One region of the Streptococcus sp. OMI870 genome, then DNA from elsewhere that is predicted to be linked to it. Evidence: predicted binding sites of a transcription regulator. Region 1 holds the regulator's gene; the other holds the start of a gene.

Evidence for each region. Region 1 encodes NrdR, which represses ribonucleotide reductase genes. Its sites were predicted from a motif close to ACACNATATATNGTGT; they were not measured.
Region 2: a site for NrdR is predicted at 2,251-2,266, ahead of nrdH (glutaredoxin-like protein NrdH). Genes of this name have one in related genera too.

Annotation. Positions count from the first base shown of each region.
Region 1 is NZ_JASHGM010000002.1:116,220-119,639, forward strand. Features, by position in the region: gene dnaI (primosomal protein DnaI) at 1-576, opposite strand, end outside; gene QM968_RS04685 (DNA helicase) at 577-1,755, opposite strand; gene nrdR (transcriptional regulator NrdR) at 1,756-2,229, opposite strand; gene QM968_RS04695 (endonuclease/exonuclease/phosphatase family protein) at 2,396-3,208, opposite strand; gene QM968_RS04700 (PTS transporter subunit IIBC) at 3,293-3,420, opposite strand, start outside.
Region 2 is NZ_JASHGM010000001.1:575,201-578,620, reverse strand. Features, by position in the region: gene nrdE (class 1b ribonucleoside-diphosphate reductase subunit alpha) at 1-1,802, opposite strand, end outside; gene nrdH (glutaredoxin-like protein NrdH) at 1,916-2,134, opposite strand; gene QM968_RS02905 (phosphocarrier protein HPr) at 2,609-2,872, shown strand; gene ptsP (phosphoenolpyruvate--protein phosphotransferase) at 2,875-3,420, shown strand, end outside.

The DNA.
Region 1 (3,420 bases):
GGCAAAACTTGGGAAATGAAGTAGGGTGGTAGAGGCCTGGCGTTTTTCTGATAAATCATGGGCCAAAGCCGCCATCATGTAGCTCTTTCCTACTCCAAAATCACCATAGAGGTAGATCCCTTTTTGATAGTCAGGGTAGTGGGCAACAAAATTGGCCAACTCCTCAAAGGCCACAAATCGTCCCTTATCATCGAGCTCTACCTTTGCTAGACTCGCTTCTTTCAAGGTTGAAGGGAGATTGATCAAGTTGAGACGTTGGTTGATCGCAGCCCGTTTTTGGGCTTCGATTAACTCTGGTGTCTCCTCATAGGCCACATCTGCATAGCCTTCATTCATGGTTAAAATCGGTTTATAGCCTTTGGCAATATAATCCGGATCAGCAAGCAAAAAACGGTTTCGCTCGCTAATGTATTGATTAAATTTTGAAATACTCCGTCGAATTTCTTGCTCAGACAAAGACTGGTCTTTGATAAAGGCAGCAACTTCTTGGTCTGCCAAGATCTGTGCGACCAAATCCTCATAGTTGAATTGGCGGGCACGATTCATGTGAGACAGGGTTTGACCTACACTTTCCATCTACTCACCTCCTTGATTTAATTTTTCTAATAGGCGTTGTTTCTCTTTTGCAAGATCCACTTTTTCTTTTTGACTAGTTTGATTTTGATAGTGCGGTTGGCTCCACTTAGGAACATTGCTTGTCTTACCTTTGGCAGGAGCAGTTGTTGTCCCCTTATTTCCTTGAGACTTAGCCTGTTCCTGACGTTCTCGGACTTTTAAAATCGCCATTTCTGCACTGTTGACCCCTTGGTAAGAAAAGTCATTTCCCACTTTCAAAGCATACTTTTCATTGAGATTAGCTGACTGGGTTTTATTAAAGGTCAGCAACAAGATGATATTGATCACTTCATCCAGTAAGCCTAGATCCGCTAACTTAGAAAGGGTCTTGCGTTCGCTCTGCGTAATGGTCGCCTTGCGGGCCTTCTTTATCTCCGCCAAGAATTGCAGGCTAGATTTTTGCTTGGCTTCCCTCAAGATGGTTTCTTCCTGACGGCTATAGGACAGGCGTGGTTGTTCCTGATTAGCTTGGGCTAGCTTTTGCTTCATTCTTTTTGGAGAAATGGTGCGGTCTACTGCCGTTTCTTTTGCTAAGAGATAGGTTTCATACCAGGTCCATTGTTGCTCCTCTGCAATGGCAAAAAGGGCCAGAGTCGCTTCCCCTTCATCCGCAAAACGAAGACCGTCTCGGCCCATCATGCGTTTAAACATGTCCATATCAAACTGCTGTTTTTTACTGGCAACAACTGTCACCTCACCAGCATCTAGTCCAAATACTTGAGAAAAGGACACTTGCCGTCTAGTTCCTAAAGAGCGTGCTGGCAGCAGCTCTTCCACTGCCTTCTCTCCAATCTTTCTTTCAAGCAAGCGTTTATAGACGGCATTTGAAAAAAATTGCTCTGCTTCAAGGGGGGCATGCATCTGGATAGTGAGACCATCTTCCTCCTCAAAGAGATCAATCAAGCCCATGGCAATCAAGCGATCAAAAGCCAATAACAATTGAGGGAATCCCATATCGATGTGGTTTAGAATCTGTGCAAGCAAATGTTGCTTTTCACCTTGATCATACGATGCCAGCAAATAGCGATACACCGTTACTGTTTCCATCTCCAAAATAGGCAGGTAATACTGCTCCAAAGCAGCCCCTGCCGGCGGAAGAATATTATTTTTTAAAAATACAAAAGGAGTATTGGGCTTCATCTATTTTTCCTTTTTCTTCTTGGTTCCTTTCGTAATTTGCTTCAAGAGCGTCTCTAACTCACCGACATCCTTGAAACTCCGGTAAACACTGGCAAAACGAACATAGGTAATCTCATCCAGATCTGCTAACTCATCCATGACCAAAGAACCAATATACTCACTGTTAATTTCATTATCACTTTGGCTACGAACCTTTTGTTCAATCCGGTTTACAATTTCTTCGATTTCATCACTCGATACAGGACGTTTTTGAGCCGAACGGATAATGCCATTAAAGATCTTATCACGAGAAAATTGCTCGCGCGTTCCATCCTTTTTGACAACCACTAGCGTTCGTTCTTCTACTCTTTCGTAGGTAGTAAAGCGATAATGGCATTCTTCGCATTCACGACGACGACGTATGGTGTTCCCGTCTTCAGCTTGTCGACTATCCACCACACTAGACTTACTTCCACCACATTTTGGACAACGCATTTGCTACCTCCTTGAACTGTTTTAACACTTCATTTTACCATAAAATCAATCGTAAAGAAAGCAGAAGAACAAGAGAAGCTCCGATGGCAACCTCTAATGTAAAAATTAAAAAAGAGTCGACGAACGATTCGAACAAAATCGTTTTCCTATCGACTCTCAATTCATTTTAAAGTGATAATTCTGCTTCTAAACCATAGTGATCACTGACATGTGGTTTGTTTTGACCGTCAAAAATGACGTGAAGACGCTCGATCTCCCATTCCGGACTTGCAAAGACATAATCGATCCGCAATGGTATTTGATTGTCCGTCCAGCCATCGATACCAGGACCTACCGTATAGGTGCCCTTGGTTTCTTTGGCTTCAATAAAGCTATCTTGTAGCTCTAGAGAACTTGATAAAATGGTTTCATAGCCTTCTTGACCAGCAGGATTATTGAAATCGCCAGCTAGAATAAAGGGGTTGCCTACTTGGCTAAAATACTGCTCAATCCGTGGCCACTCAAATTGGAAACCTTTGTCCCACCAAGAAAGATGGACACTAGCAACAGCGATCTCTTTTCCATCCACACTCGTGTGAGCAACAGCCACCCGACGGGTATGGTAGTCTGTTGGATCGTCCATATTAGAGACCAAAATCTCATCTGCCTTTAATGGTTGACGTGAAAGAACAGCTACCCCTTCATTAAGGTGATCATAGCCAATATGGTTGTAAGCCCAAGTCCAGTAATAGTGAAGACCTTGAGCAGCCAACTCCTCAACCAATACGCGAACAAAGTGATCCTTGTGAATAGCTACGGAAGATGGCAAGGCTTGATAATACTCGTCGGTTGCAATTTCCTCTGTAGCCATCTCTTGGTTGACTTCTTGAAAGCAAATCACATCGTATTGAGCTTCTAAAATTTGCTCTTTGAGAGTCTCAAACTTTTGCTGAGCATTCTCCTCCATCCAACTATGGGAATTTAATGTTAAAAATTTCATCCCCTGATTTCTCCTTTTACTTAAAACAAGAAACGGCAAGAGGTCGGGTGCACTGCCCCAACCTCATTTTCTTTGCCGTAGTCTTTATAATTCTACTGTTGCAACTGGAGCATTGGCTGCCAATTTGCCTGTATGTTCGACCTTAACTGATTTAATGGCATCTGCATTTGTGAAAACAACAACTGTAGATGTTTCACGACCTGCTTCACGAA
Region 2 (3,420 bases), on a different contig from region 1:
ATCCGTTGTGTGATTGGGTGGATAGAAGCAGAGACATCATTGATGTAGCTGATAGATCCATTTGGTGCGACAGCCAAGCGGTTTTGGTGGTAAAGACCATCTGCTTGAACTTTAGCACGCAGTTCCGCCCAATCCTCTGCACTTGGGATGAAGATATCTTTAAAGAGTTCTTTCACACGATCAGATTTTGGTACAAATTCTCCACTTGTGTACTTATCGAAGTAGCAACCGTTGGCGTAGTCTGATTTTTCGAAGTTGTGGAAGGTAACTCCCCGTTCACGCGCGATGTTGTTTGATTCCACGAGAGTCCAGTAGTTCATGAGCATGAAGTAGATGCTCGTAAACTCAACAGACTCAGGTGATCCGTATTCAATCAATTGTTGGGCAAGATAGCTGTGAAGTCCCATAGCACCAAGACCAAAGGTATGCGCTTGGCTATTTCCGTGGTCGATAGTAGGAACAGCGACGATATGAGAACTATCTGTGACGAAGGTCAAGGCACGAACCATAGCACGAATCGAACGACCAAAGTCAGGGGAAGTCATCATATTAACCACGTTGGTTGAACCAAGGTTACAGGAGACGTCAGTCCCCATTTTAATGAATTCTTGGGCATCGTTGATCAAGCTTGGCTCTTGAACCTGGAGGATCTCTGAACACAAGTTACTCATGATGATCTTTCCATCGACAGGGTTTGCGCGGTTAGCAGTATCGATGTTGACTACATAAGGGTAACCAGATTCCTGTTGCAATTTAGAAATTTCAGTTTCCAAATCACGCGCCTTGATTTTTGTCTTGCGGATGTTTGGATTAGCGACCAACTCATCGTATTTTTCAGTGATGTCGATGTAGTTAAATGGCACTCCGTATTCACGTTCTACAGAGTATGGGCTGAAGAGATACATTTCTTCATTCTTACGAGCCAACTCATAGAACTTGTCAGGTACGACGACACCAAGTGAGAGGGTTTTGACCCGGACTTTTTCATCGGCATTTTCTTTCTTAGTAGAAAGGAAGGCGATGATGTCTGGGTGGAAGACGTTGAGGTAAACCACCCCAGCTCCTTGGCGTTGACCCAATTGGTTTGAGTAAGAGAAGCTATCTTCAAAGAGTTTCATAACAGGAACGACCCCAGAGGCAGCTCCTTCATAGCCCTTGATCGGTGCTCCAGCTTCACGAAGGTTGCTGAGGGAGATCCCAACCCCACCACCGATACGTGAAAGTTGAAGGGCAGAGTTGATAGAGCGTCCGATCGCATTCATGTCATCGGTTACTTGGATCAAGAAACAGGAGACCAATTCCCCACGGCGGGCACGTCCAGCATTCAAGAAAGAAGGAGTAGCTGGTTGGTAGCGTTGGTGGATGATTTCATTTGCGATGTCTTTGGCAATGTCTTCATTTCCATCCGCAAAATAGAGAGCATTGAAGAAGACGCGGTCTTCCATGCTTTCGAGATAGTATTCTCCATCATTTGTTTTCAGAGCATATTGGTTATAGAATTTATAGGCAGCCATGAAGGACTTGAATTGGAAATTTTGATCTTTGATAAATTGGGCCAATTCTTCCAAAAATTCAGGACGGTACTTCTGAATGAAGGCTGTTTCGATATAGTTGTGTTCAATAAGGTAGTTGATTTTATCCGTTATTGAATCAAAGGCCATGGTATTTGGTCCAACATTTTCTTTGAAGAAAGCATCCAAGGCTTCTTTATCTTTATGAAGCATGATTTGACCGTTAACTGGACGGTTGATTTCATTATTAAGACGGAAGTAGGTTACGTCTTCAAGAGATTTTAATCCCATAATAATCCTTTTCTAGTTCAAAAAATGAAGAGAAGAAGTCCTCTCTTTACAAGTAAAAAGTCTAGTGTTAGGTTGCTAACGCTAGACCCTATTTAAGCAAAATACTGTGTTTATTAAGAAAGTTTCTTCAACTTAGCTGGTTGAAAACCAGAAAATACTTCATCCGGTGTTTGAATAACTGGAGCAGCATTGAATCCGAGATTCTTAACGTGATCTACAAATTCTGGCTGTTCATCTAAGTTAATTTCGCGGTATTCCACGTGATTGCTATCGAGGAATCGCTTGGTCATTTTACACTGAACACAATTATTTTTTGAATAAATGGTTACCATTTCTTTTTCGTTCTCCTATCGAAATATAAATCTGTAAACAGTATAAACAAAATCCACCAACTTGTCAACAAAATAAAACTAAATATTGTGCAAAGAAATAAAATGTGGTTTTTAAAGCACAATATATTGTGGTAGGTCAAAAGTATGAAATTCTAAGAAATGGGATAGGGATAGGCTTTTAAGCATCTTTAATTAGTTATAATTTTTGGGTGAATCAATATCCTGTGGTTCAGCTGCTTCTTTTCATTGAAAGCGGAAGAAAATTTTACTTATAATATAGTAGAAAATTGAAAGAAACCTGTTTTTGCTTTCTGGATCGCTCTTTAAAATGTATCTAGATTGGGATTTCTCGCAGTTTTTTTTCTGTAAGGCAGTAATAAAAATCTTGAAAAAAATTTCAAAAGATGATATAATACCAAATTGTAAGGGTTATCACAGATAACTCAAAACTAATTTTAAAAGGAGAGTCAAACTATGGCTTCTAAAGATTTCCACATCGTGGCAGAAACAGGTATCCACGCGCGTCCAGCAACTTTGTTGGTTCAAACTGCTAGCAAATTTGCTTCAGATATTACTCTTGAATACAAAGGTAAATCCGTTAACTTGAAATCAATCATGGGTGTTATGAGCCTTGGTGTTGGTCAAGGAGCTGACGTTGTAATCTCAGCTGAAGGTGCTGACGCTGATGACGCTCTTGCAGCAATTGCTGAAACAATGGAAAAAGAAGGATTGGCTTAAACATGACAGAAATGCTTAAAGGAATTGCAGCATCTGATGGTGTTGCCGTTGCTAAGGCATATCTACTTGTTCAACCCGACTTGTCATTTGAAACAATCTCAGTTGAAGATACAAATGCAGAAGAAGCTCGTTTGGATGCAGCTCTTGAAGCTTCACAAAACGAGCTTTCTCTTATTCGGGAGAATGCAGTAGCGAGCCTTGGTGAAGAAGCAGCACAAGTATTTGATGCTCACATGATGGTGCTTTCTGACCCCGAAATGGTTGGTCAGATCAAAGAAACGATTCGTACGAAAAAAATCAATGCAGAAGCTGGCTTGAAAGAAGTCACGGACATGTTTATTGCGATCTTTGAAGGAATGGAAGACAATCCTTACATGCAAGAACGTGCAGCAGACATCCGTGACGTGACCAAACGTGTACTTGCAAACTTGCTTGGTAAGAAATTGCCAAACCCGGCAACCATTAACGAAGAAGCAATCGTGGTTGCGCATGACTTGACTCCATCAGATACAGCACAATTGAACAAACAGTTTGTTAAAGCTTTTGTT